2 regions of the Serratia sp. AS12 genome follow, and region 1 is predicted to be linked to the other one. Evidence: predicted binding sites of a transcription regulator. Region 1 holds the regulator's gene; the other holds the start of a gene.
The links. The regulator sigma-54, encoded in region 1, starts transcription at its own class of promoters, with help from an activator protein. The targets are predictions, from matches to a motif close to GTTGGCACANNTTTCGCTNT.

Region 1 (9,103 bases):
CATTTACTTCCGGGGTTATAAGGCCAATGAAGGCAAGATCGAAGTGGATGTGCGTAGCGTCGACGAGCAGCAACTGATGACCGTCTTTACCTGTATTAAAAATCTGTTCACGGAGAAACAAGCATGAAGCTGCAGCCAAATTATTATCGCGACCGTCTGTGCCTCAACGTACTGGCCGGCTCTAAAGACAATGCGCAAGCTATTTATGCGGCGGCGGAAGGGCATGTGCTGGTTGGGGTTCTCTCCAAGAACTATCCGGACGTCGACAGCGCGGTGGCGGATATGCAGCACTATGCGCAACTGATCGAGAATGCGCTGTCGGTGGGCCTGGGGGCGGGCGATCCCAAACAATCCGCGATGGTCAGCCTGATTGCCCAGCGCGTTCAGCCGCAACACGTCAATCAGGTGTTTACCGGCGTGGGCGCCAGCCGTGCACTGCTGGGCCAGAGCGACAGCGTGGTGAACGGGCTGGTTTCTCCGACCGGTCGCGTCGGCTTTGTGAAGATCTCGACCGGCCCGCTGAGCGCTGCCGCGCCAGACGGCATCGTACCGGTCGAGACGGCCATCGCCATGTTGAAAGATATGGGCGGCAGCTCCATCAAGTATTTCCCGATGGGCGGGTTGGCGTGTAAAGAAGAATACCGGTATGTGGCTCAAGCCTGCGCCGAGCATGATTTTATGCTGGAGCCGACGGGCGGCATCGATCTGGAAAACTTCGAACCGATCGTTGAGATTGCATTGGCCGCCGGCGTGAAGCGAATTATTCCGCATATCTACAGTTCCATTATTGATTCTGCCACCGGTGATACCCGCCCGCAGGATGTGAAAACCCTGTTGGCGATGAGCAAAAAGCTGGTGGGTTAAGCGCAGCCAACAACGCTGCAGCTTCAAGCAAGAAAGGTATATCGGATGACGTAAGGCAGGGAGGCTATAGGTTTTGTCTCCACAGGCGCGGTATGCCGCGCCGTTAACTACAATAAGGACAATCATGCGAAACTGGCAGGCTTCCCCCTTACGTACTGCGTTAACCCTGGCGCTGCTGGCTATCGCCAGCCCGGCGCTGCATGCTGAGGATGCAATGAACCCCACGTCATCTCATTTTGCTTATATCGGTACTTACAACCCTAACGGCGAAGGTGTTTACCGGGTACAGGTCGATCCGGCCAGCGGCGCGCTGAGCGCTAAAACGCTGGTCAGCAACCAGCCTAATCCGGCGCAGCTTACCCTGGATGCTCAAGGCCGGACGCTGTATGTCGCCAGCGAAGTGGCCGATTTTAACGGCAGCAAGCACGGCGGCATCATCGCTTATCGCATCAACCCGGTTGATGGCGGGCTGACGCAGCTGAATCAGGTTGATTCGCAGGGCGCGGGGCCGGTTTACCTTTCCCTGACGCCGGACGGCCGCCATCTGCTGGTGGCGAACTATGTCAGCGGCACCGTGGCGGCGTTTCCGGTTGAGAATGACGGCAAATTGGGCAATGCCAGTTCAGTGCAACAGGATCAGGGGCCGGCAGGCGCGAGCAAACCTGCGGCGGCGGTGGAGGGCAGTTTTGCCGCCAGCGACCATAATGGCCCGCACGCGCATATGATCGCCTGCGATCCGAGCGGCAAGTTTGTGTTTTCCACCGATCTGGGGCTGGATCGCCTCTACCAGTGGCGCTTTGACGGCGCAAGCGGCCAACTGACGCCGAACGATCCGCCGTGGATCGCCGCTTCTTCCGCCGGTGCCGGCCCGCGTCACTTTGTGTTCCATCCGGACGGCAAGACGGTGCTGTTGGTGAACGAAGAGGCTTCGACGCTGACCAGCTACCGTTTTGACAGCCAAAAAGGTACTCTGAAACAATTACATACCCTTTCTTCGCTGCCTGCCGATTATAAGGGCACCAGCTTTGCCTCGGGGTTGGTCTTGAGTGAGGACGGCAAGAATCTGTATGTCGCCAACCGGCTGCATAACAGCATCGCGCAGTTCAGCGTTGGTGCCGATGGCGAATTGAAGCCGGTGGCGGAAATCTGGACGCGCGGTGACTATCCGCGATCGTTGACGTTGAGCCCGGACGGGCATTATCTCTATGCGATGAATCAGCGCAGCGATAACGTCACCCGTTTCAGCCTGGACAAGGCCAGCGGCAAACTCAGCTTTGTTGAGGGCTATACGCCGGTAGGCAGCCCCTCGCAAATGGTGTTCCTGCCGGTGGCGAAGTAACTCGTTGCCCGCCTGATTTCCCCAGGTGGGCACCTTAATTGACGGAAAGAGCATGGTACGATTTCCCTACCCGCGTTTGGCCTATCTGTTCGACGCTTTGCAGTCTGAGACCTTGCCGCAGGATGAATTGGCGAAGCGCTTTGCGGTATCCACCCGTACCGTGCGTGCCGATATCACCGCGTTGAACGATATCCTGGAAAAATACGGCGCTCGCTTTGTGCATAGCCGTGGGGCGGGCTATCGCCTGCAGGTGGATGATGCCGCGCTGTTCAGCGCCCTGCAGCATAAAGAGCGCAAAAAGCACGCCACGCCACGCAGTGCGCAAGAGCGGGTGCACTATCTGCTGATTCGTTTTTTGACCTCAGCCTTTTCCCTGAAGCTGGAAGATTTGGCCGATGAATGGTTTGTCAGCCGTGGAACGCTGCAAAACGACATGGCTGAGGTGAGAGAGCGCCTGGCGAACTACCAATTAACCATTGAAACCAAACCACGCTATGGCATGAAGCTGTTCGGCTCGGAGATGGCGATCCGCGCTTGCCTGACCGATCTGTTATTCCAACTGCATCTGGCCGATGCCGAAAACCCGTTGCTCAACAATGAAATCCTGCTGCAACCGCAGGTGGCGACCTTCGCCGGGCTGCTGCATCCGCTGCTGTCGCAATACGCCATCCGCCTGACGGATGAAGGCGAGCAGTATTTGATTTTCTACTGTGCGGTGGCGCTGCGGCGCATCGGCGATGGCTACCCGCTGTCGGACTTTGACGTTGAAGACGGCGATGACGCGGTGCGCAAGGTGTCCACCTGGCTGGCGGGGGAACTGCGCAAGGCCAGCGGCAAAGAGGTGTCGATGGCGGAAGAGGCCTACCTCAGGGTGAATATTGCCGCGCGCCGGGTGCAGGACGTGCAGCCGACCGAGATCAACGCCGACGACGAAGAAGCGCTGGTGGACTACATTTTGTCGTACATCAACGCGCACTATAACTACAACCTGCAGGGTGACCACCAACTGCGGGCTGACTTGCTCACCCATATCAAGACCATGATTACCCGGGTGAAATACCAGATTAATATTCCCAACCCGCTATTGGCCAATATCAAGCAACACTACCCGATGGCCTATGACGTGACGCTGGCGGCAGTATCGAGCTGGGGAAAATATACCCCTTACACCCTGAGCGAAAACGAAATCGGCTATCTGGTGCTGCATATCGGCGTTGGGTTGGAGCGGCACTACAACATCGGCTACGAGCGCCATCCACAGGTGATGCTGGTGTGCGATACCGGTAACTCAACGGTGCGCATGATCCAGGCGCAGATTGCGCGCAAGTACCCGCAGCTGGTGATGACGCGCATCGTTTCGCTGCGCGATTACGAGGTACTTACTCATATCGACGAAGATTTTGTCATTTCCAACGCGCGGGTCAGCGAAAAGAACAAACCGGTGGTGGTAATGTCGCCGTTTCCTACCGACTACCAGTTGGAACAGCTGGGTAAACTGGTGCTGGTGGATCGCACCAAACCCTACATGCTGGAGAAGTTCTTCGACGCCGCGCATTTCTGGGTGGTGAACGAGCCACTGACGCAGGCGGAGCTGTTCCGGAAAGTGTGTGTTCAGTTGGAGCGGGAAGGGTATGTCGGTGACGATTTTTACCCGTCGGTAGTGGAGCGCGAAGCTATAGTGTCGACCATGCTGGGTGAAGGTATTGCACTGCCGCACTCGTTGGGATTGCTGGCGAAAAAAACCGTGGTGATGACGCTGCTGGCGCCGCAGGGCGTGGTGTGGGGCGACGGTGAGATCGCCCACGTGATTTTCCTGCTGGCGATCAGCAAAAGCGACTACGAAGAGGCGATGGCGATTTACGATCTGTTCGTCACTTTTGTACGCGAACGTTCGATGAGTCGCCTGTTGGGCAGCGATAATTTCGACAGTTTCAAGGCGGTGGCGCTGGACTGTTTAAGCCGGATTTAAGCCGTGCGAGCACCTCAGGGGGCGAATATAGTCGTCCATTTGCACAAGAAACAAGCTGGATGGATTTACAGGGATTTGCTGCAGAATTTGGAATTCGGCTCGCAAAGCGGCGTGTGGCCTTAATAGTGCTGAAGGGGACTGGGCATTGGGGGAGTGGCGGTTATTAACGCGCCAAGAAAGGCGCGTTTATCAGGCTTCTTACTACAGGCTAGTCTTCATCAAACCCGGAATTAATCAGTTCAATCACCGCATTCAGCGCTTTCACTTCGTCCGGGCCGGTGGCTTCCACTTCGATGTGCCGCCCCTGTGCGGAGTCCAGCATCAGCAGCGCAATCACGCTGCTGGCTTCGGCCTCGGTGCCGCTGTCGTTACGCAGCATCACTTCGGCGTCAAAACTCTGCACCAGCTCGAACAACTTCATCGCCGGACGAGCGTGCATACCGAGTTTGTTTTTGATTTCAACCGTTTGCTTGACCGTCATTGTTTACGTTTTTCCAGCGTCCGGTGGCGCGATTGCACATTCTTGCCGCGTGAGCGGAAGTAGTCGGCCAGCTGTTCGGCTACGTAGACGGAACGGTGTTTACCGCCGGTACAGCCAATCGCCACCGTCAGGTAGCTGCGATTGTTGGTTTCCAGCATCGGCAGCCACTGTTCCAGATAGCTGCGCGTCTGGTAGATAAAGTTGTGCACTTCAGTGTGACGATCGAGGAACGAGGCGACCGGTTTATCCAGGCCGGTCATCGGGCGCAGTTTCGGATCCCAGTGCGGGTTCGGCAGGAAGCGTACGTCGAATACGTAATCGGCGTCGATCGGGATGCCGTGCTTAAAGCCGAAGGATTCGAACACCATGGTCAGTTCGCGCTCGCGTTTACCCAGCAGACGGGTACGCAGCATTTCAGCCAGCTCATGCACCGACATTTCCGACGTGTCGATGAGCAGATCGGCCCTTGAGCGCAACGGCTCAAGCAGATCGCTTTCTTCATCGATCGCGCTTTCCAGCGACAGGTTCTTGGTGGAGAGCGGATGCAGGCGGCGGGTATCACTGTAGCGGCGAATCAGGGTATTACGGTCGGCGTCGAGGAACAGCAATTGTGGAGAAAAGCAGTCCGGCAATTGGGTCATCGCATATTCAAACACTTCCGGCGATTCCGGCATGTTACGCACGTCGATGCTTACCGCTGCGGATATGTTGCGTTCCGCCAGCGTATTGGCAAGCTGCGGCAGCAGTACCACGGGCAGGTTATCAACGCAGTAAAAACCCATGTCTTCCAGCGCCCGCAAGGCGACGGATTTCCCTGAACCGGAACGGCCGCTGACAATCATCAGCACCATGTGGCAACTCCCCCTGGCATCTCAGTGGCGTTTATCGCCACCGTTAGAAACTTTATTATTCCGGCCTGAGCCGAAACCCATCATAGCTAAACAGTATCGTTATCCTGGCTGGAAGTCACGCCAGCCGGGCGTTACTCGGTAATGATCTGGTAAAGCTCTTCGTCGCTTTGCGCCGAGCGCAGGCGACGGCATACGGTTTTGTCGGCCAGGCGCTTGGCGACCAGCGACAGGGTATGCAAATGGGTTTTACATTGGTCTGCCGGCACCAGCAAGGCGAACAGCAGATCGACCGGCTGGTTATCAATGGCGTCAAAGGCAATAGGTTGGTCGAGACGGATAAACACGCCAACGGCCCGCAGTGTGTCCTCTTCCAGTTTGCCATGGGGAATGGCGATACCGTTGCCGATACCGGTACTGCCCATGCGCTCCCGGGTGAGAACCGCGTCAAACACCACCTGCGACGGCAGGTTGAGCTGTTTTGCAGCCAGTTCGCTGATAATCTCCAAAGCCCGTTTCTTGCTGGTGCAGTGTACCGAGCTTTTGGTGCACTCGATGTTTAACACCGAGCTTAATTGCATTGTTTCGTTGTTCATCTCATCTTCACTTAAAACCACACCATCAAGTTGCCTTGTGAGGTGATTTTTCGCCTTGTTTAACCCTGATGGCTTATCGGCGCGGTACCATACCCGTCATACTTGAAGCTGCCTCTGTGTTGGCTGTGCTTACTTACCCGAATCACTTACCTGTGTAAGTTCGTGGGATAAGCGCTCATGCCACTTCGATGCAACGTCAATTATTCAGAGTAATACAGGTAACGCGCCGACGACCTGGGCTATGTTTGAGCCGTGCCCGCTGACGGAAACGGCCCAGAATGTCAGTGTTGTTTCAGTTTGTCTTTATGTTTGTTCAATTGACGCGCCAGTTTGTCGATCAGGGCGTCAATTGCGGCATACATGTTCTCGTCTTCCGAGGTGGCATGCAACTCGCCTCCATTCACGTGCACCGTCGCTTCTGCGATCTGCTGCACTTTTTCCACGCTAAGCACGACATACACCTGATTTATGCGGTCAAAATACTGTTCGAGCTTGGCGAACTTGGTATTCACGAACTCGCGTAAAGGTTCGGTGATTTCGATGTGGTGTCCGGTAATGTTGAGCTGCATAGTGTCTTCCTTCTCTATTGAGGTCAAACCAACTGTTTACGCTGGTTGGACGGCGGGATGGACAAAGACTCTCGGTACTTGGCGACGGTACGCCGCGCCACGATGATCCCCTGATCGGAGAGCAGGGTGGCCAGCTTGCTGTCGCTGAGCGGTTTAGCGGGGTTTTCCGCCGCAATCAATTTCTTCACTAACGCCCGGATCGCCGTAGAGGAAGCTTCGCCTCCGCTGTCGGTATTCACATGGCTGGAGAAGAAATATTTCAACTCGAAAATGCCGCGCGGACTGTGCAGAAACTTCTGCGTGGTGACACGTGAGATTGTCGATTCATGCATCTCCACGGCCTGAGCGATATCCGCCAGCACCATGGGCTTCATAAATTCAGCACCCTGTTCAAAGAACGCCTGTTGCTGCTCGACGATGCAGCGCGTGACTTTCAGCAAGGTGTCGTTACGGCTTTCCAGGCTCTTGATCAGCCATTTCGCTTCCTGCAGATTGCTGCGGATATACTGGCCGTCACTGTCGTTACGCGCGCTGCTGCCCATGGCGGCGTACTGCTGGTTGATCTTCAGCCGCGGAATGCTGTCGGCGTTGAGCTCTACCGTCCAACTGTCCTGTACCTTGCGTACCAGCACGTCCGGGATCACGTATTCTGACTCGCCAGTATTGATCGACTGGCCCGGGCGCGGATCAAGAGACTGAATCAGCAGCATCGCTTCTTTCAGTGTATCTTCTTTTAGCCGGGTTGTTCGCATCAGGCTGCGAAAGTCGTGATTGGCCAACAGAGCCAGATGTTCGCTGATGATCAGGCGCGCTTCAGCCAGATAGGGCGTATCTTTTGCGTATTGGGAAAGCTGGATCAGCAGACAGTCGCGCAGATCGCGCGCGGCGACGCCAACCGGATCAAAACGCTGCACGCGCTTCAAAACCGCTTCGACTTCGTCCATTGTCACACTCTCGTCACCCATGCTCTCCAGAATATCTTCCAGCGGTACGGTGAGATAGCCGGTGTCGTCGACGGCGTCGACTATCGAGGTGGCAATGGCGATATCGGTATCGGAGAATGGCGTGAGATCCACCTGCCACATCAGGTAATCCTGCAGCGTCTGGGTGGTTTCGCCCTGATAGACCGGCAACTCATCATCGCTGTAATCGGTGCCGGTGCCGGACGGTGTACCTGCGGTGTAGATTTCGTCCCAGGTGGCGTCAAGCGGCAGCTCTTCGGGCATGTCCTTTTGTTCCAACGCCTCGCGGGTATCCAGCCCTTCGGTCTCGGTACTCTCTTTGGCGTCGATTTCTTCGTGCAGATCGGTCTGCTCAAGCAGGGGATTGCTCTCTAACGCCAGCTGTATCTCCTGCTGGAGCTCAAGCGTGGACAACTGCAGCAGGCGGATAGCCTGCTGGAGCTGGGGGGTCATGGCCAGTTGTTGGCTGAGCCTGAGTTGCAAACCTTGCTTCATAATCTTCAGTCTACTTCCGTTAACAGTCGTCCATCAGGACGCGCCGGCACTCAGAGGCGGAATTCTTCGCCCAGATAAACGCGTTTCACCTGCTCGTCAGCCAAAATGGCATCCGGCGTGCCGTGAGCAATCAGTTTGCCTTGGCTGACGATATAGGCACGTTCACACACGTCCAGCGTTTCGCGCACGTTGTGGTCGGTGATCAGCACGCCCAGGCCGCTGTCACGCAAGTGCTCGATAATTTTTTTAATGTCGATAACGGAAATGGGATCAACCCCGGCGAACGGCTCATCCAGAAGGATGAATTTCGGGTTAGCCGCCAACGCACGGGCGATCTCCACACGGCGGCGTTCGCCACCGGACAACGCCTGGCCCAGGTTATCGCGCAGATGGGAGATATGAAACTCTTCCATCAGCTCAACCGCACGGTCCGCACGCTGCTCGCTGCTGAGATCCTCGCGGATCTCCAGGACAGCCATCAGGTTGTCATACACGCTCAGGCGACGGAAGATCGACGCTTCCTGCGGCAAATAGCCAATGCCGCGACGCGCACGGGCGTGCAGCGGCAGCAGGCTGATATCTTCTTCGTCAATCACGATACGGCCGGCGTCACGTTGAACGATGCCGACCACCATGTAGAAGGTGGTGGTCTTGCCGGCGCCGTTTGGCCCCAGCAGGCCGACGATCTCGCCGGATTTCACTTTCAGGCTGACGTCTTCAACAACTTTACGGCCTTTGTAGGCTTTCGCCAGGTTTTCTGCGATGAGTGTAGCCATAAGTGATTAGTTACTCTTCTTTTGCCCGTTTTTGTCTTGCAACTGCGACGGTACCAGAACCGTAGTCACGCGTTTGCCTTTATCGCTGAACGCCTGCATTTGCTGCTGTTGCACCAGATAGGTGATGCGATCGCCCTTCACGTTGCTGTCGAGCTGTTCCAGATAGGCGTTCCCGGTCAGGGTCACCAACTGCGACGCCACGTC
Region 2 (9,103 bases), 540 kb from region 1:
TCAAAAGCACCTCGCGCCCCACGCAGCAGCGCGGCGACGTCGAAATCAAAAAAGAAAAGCCGTGTGGAGCTCGATCAGGAAGCCCGTGAACGCAAGCGCCTGAAGAAACGCCGTGGTCTCGCTTCCGGTTCTCGCACCCAGGTTGAGTCTGCTAATCAGAAAAACAAGGCCGGGGCACAGGTCAAAGATCCGCGTATTGGCAGCAAAGTGCCGGTAGCGCTGGTGGCTGAAGCTAAACCAAAAGCCAAACCGCAGCCTAAGCCGAAGGCCGAAGCCAAACCACGCCTGTCGCCGGAAGAAGAGCTGGCGAAACTGGAAAATGATGAGCGTTTGGATGCGCTGCTGGATCGTATCGACGACGGCGCGACGCTGAACGCCGAAGACCAGGCTTACGTTGACCAGACGCTGGATCGCATCGATGCGCTGATGGAGCAATTGGGCATTGAGCTGGGCGACGACGAAGACGATGAAAAAGAAGAAAAGCAGGAAGACATCCTGAAACTGCTGAAAAGCGGTAACCCGAAAGACGTATTTTAACGTGCAATGTGGCCGATCCTGGTAATAGCCCTACTCTTGATGTGTTATCTGCTGTGGTTATTCGGTAAACTATGGCGGCTGTCTAAACGTAAAACGCGTTTTCGCAGCGCTTCCGCGGCCAGACAGCGTAGACAACTGCCCATTTCCCGGCCCGGTAGGAAAAAATATCGGAAGGAGTGAGCATGTCAGAGCAGGCAATCGTCTGGGATCTGGCCCTGATCCAGAAATATAACTATTCAGGGCCGCGTTACACCTCATACCCCACGGCGCTGGAGTTTAACCAGGGCTACGACGAAGCGGCGTTTCAACGCGCCGCGGCGCGTTATCCTGAACGTCCGTTGTCACTGTACGTACATATTCCGTTCTGCCATAAACTCTGTTATTTCTGCGGTTGCAACAAGCTGGTGACGCGTCAGACCCACAAGGCTGATGAGTATCTGGCGGTGCTGGCACGTGAAATCGCCGAGCGTGCCCCGCTGTTTGCCGGGCGTAAGGTTGGCCAGATGCACTGGGGCGGTGGTACGCCCACCTACCTAAGTAAGTCGCAAATCAGTAGATTGACGGCGATGCTACGGCAACACTTTGATTTCTTGCCCGATGTGGAAATGTCGATCGAGGTTGATCCGCGTGAAATTGAACTGGACGTACTCGATCATTTACGCAGCGAAGGTTTCAACCGCCTGAGCATGGGAGTGCAGGACTTCAATAAAGAGGTTCAGCGGCTGGTTAATCGTGAGCAGGATGAAGAGTTTATCTTTGCCCTGATCGCCCGCGCCAAGGCGCTGGGATTTAACTCCACCAATATCGATCTTATTTACGGGCTGCCAAAACAGACGCCGGAGAGTTTTGCTTTCACCCTGGAGCGGGTGGCGGAGCTAAGCCCGGACCGCCTAAGCGTGTTCAACTATGCGCATTTGCCGAGTCTGTTCGCCGCACAGCGCAAGATCAAGGATGCCGACTTGCCAAGCGCACAGCAGAAACTGGATATCCTGCAACAGACCATCGCTTCCCTGACCGAGTCCGGTTATCAGTTTATCGGCATGGATCACTTTGCTCGCCCGGACGATGAGCTGGCGGTAGCCCAGCGCGAAGGCAAACTGCACCGCAATTTCCAGGGCTACACCACCCAGGGCGACAGCGATCTGTTGGGATTGGGCGTTTCCGCCATCAGCATGTTAGGCGACAGCTATGCGCAGAACCAGAAAGAGCTGAAGACCTATTACAGCAGCGTTGAGGCGCAGGGCAATGCGCTGTGGCGCGGCTTGACGATGACGGAAGACGATTGCCTGCGACGTGAAGTGATTAAAACGCTGATCTGCAATTTCCAGTTGGGTTATCGCGCGATAGAACAGCAGTTCGCCATCGACTTCGCCGCTTACTTTGCCGAAGACCTGCAGTTGCTTGCGCCGTTTGAACGCGATGGGCTGGTGGAGCGTGATGAACAGGGAATTCGCGTAACCCCGCGCGGTCGTTTGCTGATCCGCAATATTTGCATGTGCTTTGATCTCTATCTGCGTCAGCAGGCGCGCACTCAGCAGTTCTCGCGGGTGATTTGATGCATAAAAAAACGGCCGCTGATGCGGCCGCTTTTTCAACTGAAGAAATTAATCAGTGCTGCGCACAGCACCGCAGCAACGGCTGCCTGCGGTGTGTGGCTGGCGGAAGAGCCAAGCTCTGCGCTTTGGGAAATAAATACGATGAATGAGTCCAACATCCTGAGCCTCCAGAGTGTGCGACCCGATCATACTGCGACCATGCAGGCTGTAAAGCCTGAAATAGCCGTTTTTTTGTGCGCTTGATTGTGTTTTTTATAATCAATTACGCAAACTATTCCATTCCCAACTCTTTCAATTTCCGCGTTAAGGTATTGCGGCCCCAGCCCAGCAGCCGGGCGGCTTCTTGCTTATGCCCCTGAGTGTGACGCAGCGCGGTAGTGAGCAGCGTACGCTCCATCTCCGGTTGTGCTTCCGACAACAGGTTTTGATGACCGGAACGCAGGGCGCGATCGGCCCACTGCGCCAGCAGCGTAGCCCAACTGTCCGGCAGGCTGTGGCCGGCGGCTTCCGGTGCGGAGGTTTCAAACAGTTCGCTCGGCAGATCCTGAATTAACACTTCCTGTCCGGCGGCCATCACGGTTAACCAACGACAGGTATTTTCCAACTGGCGCACGTTCCCTGGCCATGGCAGGCGGGTCAGCGCGGTTTCGGTTTCCGGATGCAGATTCTTCGCTTCAACGCCCAGCTCTTTTGCCGCTACCTGCAGGAAGTAGCGCGCCAGGCGCGGGATATCCTCCCGGCGCTCGCGCAGCGGCGGCAGGTGCACGCGGATCACGTTCAGGCGGTGGAACAAGTCCTCGCGGAATTTGCCTTCCTGTACCCGCAGCTCCAGGTTTTGGTGCGTGGCGGCGATGATACGCACGTCCACCTTCACCGGCGCATAACCGCCGACCCGGTAGAATTGACCGTCTGCCAGCACGCGCAGTAAGCGGGTTTGAACGTCCAGCGGCATATCGCCGATTTCGTCCAGGAACAGCGTGCCGCCGTCTGCCTGTTCAAAACGGCCCTGGCGGATCTGATTGGCACCGGTAAAGGCACCTTTCTCATGGCCGAACAGTTCGGATTCGATCAGATCTTTGGGGATCGCCGCCATGTTCAGCGCGATAAACGGCGATTTGGCTCGCGGGCTGTGGCGATGCAAGGCATGGGCCACCAACTCTTTGCCAGTCCCGGATTCGCCGTTGATCAGCACGCTGATCGACGAGCGCGACAGGCGGCCGATGATGCGAAACACATCCTGCATCGCCGGCGCTTCGCCGATGATGTCCGCCGCCGGATCGTTGGCCGGCTGGCTACGCGCCGGCTGCTGTTGTTCCTGATAATGGCTGATGGCGCGTTCGACCAGCGCCACCGCTTCGTCGATATCAAACGGCTTGGGCAGGTAATCGAACGCCCCTTGCTGATAGGCGCTGACGGCGGCGTCCAGATCCGAATGCGCGGTCATTATGATGACCGGCAGCATAGGGTGGCGCTGCTTGATCTGCTTGAGTAACGCTAAACCATCCATACCCGGCATGCGGATGTCAGACAGCAACACGTCGGGAGTTTGCGTGGCCAATGCTTCCAGCACTGCATTGCCACTGTCGAAGGTGGCGCAGCTTACACCCGCTCCAGTGAGCGCGCGTTCAAGCACCCAGCGGATGGAGCTATCGTCATCGACGATCCAGACTATCCCTCGTTGCATAGAAAACCTCACTGGCGAATAGGCAGGTAAACCGAGAATTCGGTATGCCCTGGCCAACTGTTAAATTCAATTTTTCCGCAATGCTGATCGATAAGATTACGGGCGATGGATAAACCCAGGCCGGTACCGCCTTCGCGGCCGCTGACCATCGGGTAGAACAGGGTGTCCTGTAACTGCGCCGGTACGCCGGGGCCGTCATCTTCTATATCGATGCGTGCCGCCAATCGGTAGCGAGTGCCGTGCAGAGTGATCTGGAACGCGGTGCGGGTGCGCAGCGTGATAGTGCCACCTTCAGCGCCCAGCGCCTGCAGGGCATTGCGGGTAATGTTCAGTAATACCTGTTCGATCTGGTCCGGGTCGTGCGCCATTTCCGGCAGGCTGGGGTCATAGTCGCGCACCAGCGTCACGTTGTCCGGTTTCTCCAGCGACACCAGTTGACATACTCGTTCCGCCACCTGATGAATGCTCTGGGTAATGTGCTGGCCGGGCCGCTGAGGCCCCAGCAGGCGATCGACCAGGTTGCGCAGGCGATCGGCCTGTTCAATGATCACTTTGGTGTATTCGGTCAGCGCCGGATCGGGGAGTGCCTTGGCCAGCAATTGCGCCGCGCCGCGCAGGCCGCCAAGCGGATTTTTGATTTCATGTGCCAGGCCGCGGACCAGATCGCGGGCCGCCACCTGCTGGGCGTGTTGCAATTGTTCCTGGCTCAAACGGCGTTGGTTATCCATTGGCGCCAGCTCAACCAGAATAAAGCCTTCAGGCAGAGCCTGAGCGGTCAGGGAGAGGATATGCGCACGGCCGTCAACCACCAGGGTCACTTCGCTATCGGTAAAGCCCTGGCCGGCCCGCAGGCTCTCACGCATCAGATCGACGTTCAGCGAGAAATAGCCGAGCAGCTCGGGTAGCGGTGTACCGAAAAGTTTACGGGAACTTTGCGCCAGCAGTTGTTGTGCTGCCGGATTGGCGTAATGAACCGCCAGATCATCATCCAACAGCAGGATGCTGTTGATGAGAGAATTGAGGATCTGCCCAGCATCGGGCAGCTTGCCAGTTGCCATACAGCAGACTCCTGCACCTTTTTAGTGCATCTATGCTACTCCATCCGTGATGCGAGCGGTATGGAATAGTGTTGCAGAAAATACGGTGGAGAAAAAAACCCATCCGAAGATGGGCTGAAAGTTTCCACGGCAACAAAAAAACGACAAATAAAATTTGGTGCGCCATCCGCAGATGGCGCGGTAAAGGCTTAAACGCTGTAGTACAGTTCGAACTCAACCGGGTGTGGCGTCATGCGAACGCGGTCCATTTCTTCTTTACGCAGGTCGATGTAAGCGTCGATTGCGTCGTCGGTGAATACGCCGCCACGGGTCAGGAACTCGCGGTCTTCGCTCAGTGCAGCCAGCGCTTCGTCCAGAGAGCCTGCAACTTTTGGAATTTCAGCTTCTTCTTCCGGTGGCAGGTCATACAGGTTTTTGTCCATGGCATCGCCAGGGTGGATTTTGTTAATCACACCATCCAGGCCTGCCATCAGCAGAGCCGCGAAGCACAGGTATGGGTTAGCCGCTGGATCCGGGAAACGGGCTTCGATACGGCGCGCTTTCGGGCTGGCAACCACTGGGATACGGATGGAAGCGGAACGGTTACGGGCTGAGTAAGCCAGCATGACCGGCGCTTCGTAGCCTGGGACCAGACGCTTGTAAGAGTTGGTGGTCGGGTTGGCCAGGGCATTGATCGCTTTAGCGTGCTTGATGATACCGCCGATGTAGAACAGGGCAGTTTCAGACAGGCCGCCGTATTTGTCGCCAGCGAACAGGTTAGTGCCGTTCTTGGACAGTGACATGTGGCAGTGCATACCTGAGCCGTTATCACCGTACATAGGTTTCGGCATGAAGGTCGCGGTTTTGCCAAATGCGTGAGCCACGTTGTGAACCACGTATTTGTAGATTTGGATTTCGTCGGCTTTCTTGGTCATGGTGTTGAAGCGGGTTGCCACTTCGTTCTGACCTGCGGTTGCCACTTCGTGGTGGTGCGCTTCGACCACCAGACCCATTTCTTCCATGGTCAGGCACATGGTAGAACGGATGTCTTGTGAAGAATCGACCGGAGGAACCGGGAAGTAACCGCCTTTTACTGCCGGACGGTGGCCTTTGTTGCCGCCATCGTATTTGGTGCCGGAGTTCCATGCGCCTTCGATATCGTCGATAGCCACGTGGGAACCACGGATGCTGCTGCCGAAACGAATATCGTCGAACAGGAAGAACTCAGGTTCTGGCCCGAACAGCACGGTATCCGCGATGCCGGAAGAGCGCAGGAAGTCTTCTGCACGCTTGGAGATGGAGCGCGGGTCACGGTCGTAGCCCTGCATGGTGCCTGGCTCGAGAATGTCGCAGCGAATAATCAGGGTGGATTCTTCGAAGAACGGATCCAGCACCGCAGTGCTGGCGTCTGGCATCAGCACCATGTCAGATTCGTTGATGCCTTTCCAGCCGCCGATCGAGGAGCCGTCAAACATTTTACCTTCTTCGAAGAAGTCGGCATTCACCTGATGAGCAGGGATGGTGACGTGTTGCTCTTTACCCTTGGTGTCAGTGAAACGCAGGTCTACGAATTTCACTTCATGCTCATTCAGCATCGTCAAAACGTGTTCAGCGGACATACTTAACTCTCCCGGATTTATTATTGTCGTCGTCGTGGAACGAATCTGTGGAACTGGCTGTTTTTGCCTTGAATAGACTAAAGCGAAAACTGTGCCAACTTTGCAAAAGCGCTTTAATCGCCTTCCTGCGCGGGTTTTGCACAGAATCAGTATGCACCATCAGTGACGCATTGCACTTATATGGTGCAAATAACGTGGCGTGGGGCACCGTAATGGTGCAAAAGTGCACCAACTGCTGCTTTTTGCACCGTGAAAGGGATCACAAACTGACCTGTACACAGTTGTTTATAAGAGACTGTTGTGATCTTGTTTAGTACCTCGCTTAATACGTGTACAATAGCGCGCTATTTCTAATGCCTGAGGCAAAGCTGTGATCGAAAATTTGCGTAACATCGCCATTATTGCCCACGTTGACCATGGTAAAACCACCCTGGTTGATAAGCTGCTGCAACAATCCGGTACTTTCGGAGAGCGTGTAGAAGCCACCGAACGCGTAATGGACTCCAACGATTTGGAGAAAGAGCGTGGGATTACCATCCTCGCAAAAAACACCGCCATTAATTGGAAAGACTACCGCATCAACATCGTGGATACCCCAGGACACGCCGACTTCGGCGGCGAGGTTGAGCGTGTGATGTCAATGGTTGACTCGGTGCTGCTGGTTGTGGATGCAATGGATGGCCCAATGCCGCAAACCCGCTTCGTGACCAAAAAAGCCTTCGCTAATGGTCTGAAGCCGATCGTGGTAATCAACAAGGTTGACCGTCCGGGCGCGCGTCCTGACTGGGTTGTTGATCAGGTCTTCGACCTGTTCGTTAACCTCGACGCGACCGATGAGCAACTCGACTTCCCAATCATCTATGCTTCTGCATTGATGGGTATCGCGGGCACCGACCACAACGAGATGGCGGAAGACATGACCCCGCTGTATCAGGCGATCGTAGACCACGTGTCTGCGCCGCAGGTTGAGCTCGAAGCGCCGTTCCAGATGCAGATCTCTCAGCTGGACTACAACAACTACGTTGGCGTTATCGGTATCGGCCGTATCAAGCGCGGTAAGGTTAAACCTAACCAGCAGATCACTATCATTGATAGCGAAGGCAAAACCCGTAACGGTAAAGTGGCTAAAGTTCTGACCCACATGGGTCTGGAGCGTATCGAAGCTACCGTGGCTGAAGCTGGCGACATTATCGCTATCACCGGTCTGGGCGAGTTGAACATCTCTGACACCATCTGCGACACCAACGCCGTTGAAGCGCTGCCGGCACTGTCTGTTGATGAACCGACCGTAACCATGTACTTCAACGTCAACACCTCTCCGTTCTGTGGTAAAGAAGGCAAGTACGTGACTTCACGTCAGATCCTCGACCGTCTGAACAAAGAGCTGGTGCACAACGTGGCACTGCGCGTTGAAGAAACCGAAGATGCTGACGCATTCCGCGTATCGGGCCGTGGTGAACTTCACCTGTCGGTTCTGATCGAAAACATGCGTCGTGAAGGTTTCGAGCTGGCGGTTTCCCGTCCTAAAGTTATCAACCGTAAAATCGATGGCCGCATGCAAGAGCCATTCGAGAACGTGACGCTGGATATCGAAGAACAGCACCAGGGTTCAGTCATGCAAGCCATGGGTGAGCGCAAAGGTGACGTTAAGGACATGATCCCAGACGGCAAAGGTCGTATTCGCCTGGATTACCTGATCCCTGCGCGTGGCCTGATCGGCTTCCGTACCGAGTTCATGACCATGACTTCCGGTACCGGTCTGCTGTACTCCACCTTCAGCCACTACGACGATGTACGCCAGGGCGAAATCGGCCAGCGTCAGAACGGCGTGCTGATCTCTAACGGCCAGGGTAAAGCGGTAGCGTTCGCCCTGTTCGGTCTGCAAGATCGCGGCAAGCTGTTCCTGGGCCACGGTGCGGAAGTGTATGAAGGCCAGATCATCGGTATTCACTCACGTTCCAACGACCTGACCGTAAACTGCCTGACCGGTAAGAAGCTGACCAACATGCGTGCTTCCGGTACTGACGAAGCCACTACTCTGGTTCCGGCTATCAAGATGTCTCTGGAGCAAGCTCTGGAATTCATCGATGATGACGAACTGGTAGAAGTAACGCCAACGTCCGTACGTATTCGTAAACGTCACCTGACGGAAAACGATCGTAAGCGTGCAAGCCGCGGTCCTAAAGACGCTTAATCGCTGACTTAGTCTGCAATGCTTAGGGCGCGTTCTGCGCCCTGAGTTTTTTCCTCTGCCTTTCCCTATTTCTGCCGCGCGCTATGCGCTTTTCCGCCTGCTCTCTGTTCAGCCCCCCCTTTTCCCGCTACAGTGAAATCTCACCGGCCCATCAGGAGAGGACTATGCTGTATATCTTTGATTTAGGTAATGTGATTGTCGATATCGATTTCAAACGTGTACTGGGTGTATGGAGCAATTTGAGTGGCACGCCGCTGGCGGTATTGTCCGAGCGTTTCACTCTGGGTGAGTTGTTCCAGCAGCATGAGCGCGGTGAAATCAGCGACGAAGATTTTGCCGAACAGCTAAGTGATGAAATGGGTATCGCCCTCAGTTTTGAGCAGTTCGCTACCGGCTGGCAGGCGGTGTTTGTCGCCCTGCGTCCGGAGGTGATCGATATCATGAAGCGCCTGCGCAGCGAAGGTCACCGGGTGGTG

Region 2: a site for sigma-54 is predicted at 6,513-6,532, ahead of glnA (glutamate--ammonia ligase). Genes of this name have one in related genera too.

What each region holds. Positions count from the first base shown of each region.
Region 1 is NC_015566.1:4,826,309-4,835,411, reverse strand. Features, by position in the region: gene SERAS12_RS22375 (DgaE family pyridoxal phosphate-dependent ammonia lyase) at 1-127, shown strand, start outside; gene SERAS12_RS22370 (KDGP aldolase family protein) at 124-864, shown strand; gene SERAS12_RS22365 (lactonase family protein) at 989-2,203, shown strand; gene SERAS12_RS22360 (transcription antiterminator) at 2,256-4,172, shown strand; gene npr (PTS phosphocarrier protein NPr) at 4,381-4,653, opposite strand; gene rapZ (RNase adapter RapZ) at 4,650-5,504, opposite strand; gene ptsN (PTS IIA-like nitrogen regulatory protein PtsN) at 5,636-6,097, opposite strand; gene hpf (ribosome hibernation promoting factor) at 6,379-6,666, opposite strand; gene rpoN (RNA polymerase factor sigma-54) at 6,690-8,123, opposite strand; gene lptB (LPS export ABC transporter ATP-binding protein) at 8,174-8,899, opposite strand; gene lptA (lipopolysaccharide ABC transporter substrate-binding protein LptA) at 8,906-9,103, opposite strand, start outside.
Region 2 is NC_015566.1:5,370,518-5,379,620, reverse strand. Features, by position in the region: gene yihI (Der GTPase-activating protein YihI) at 1-537, shown strand, start outside; gene hemN (oxygen-independent coproporphyrinogen III oxidase) at 720-2,093, shown strand; gene SERAS12_RS26365 (YshB family small membrane protein) at 2,129-2,251, opposite strand; gene glnG (nitrogen regulation protein NR(I)) at 2,365-3,777, opposite strand; gene glnL (nitrogen regulation protein NR(II)) at 3,786-4,835, opposite strand; gene glnA (glutamate--ammonia ligase) at 5,024-6,433, opposite strand; gene typA (ribosome-dependent GTPase TypA) at 6,804-8,627, shown strand; gene yihX (glucose-1-phosphatase) at 8,792-9,103, shown strand, end outside.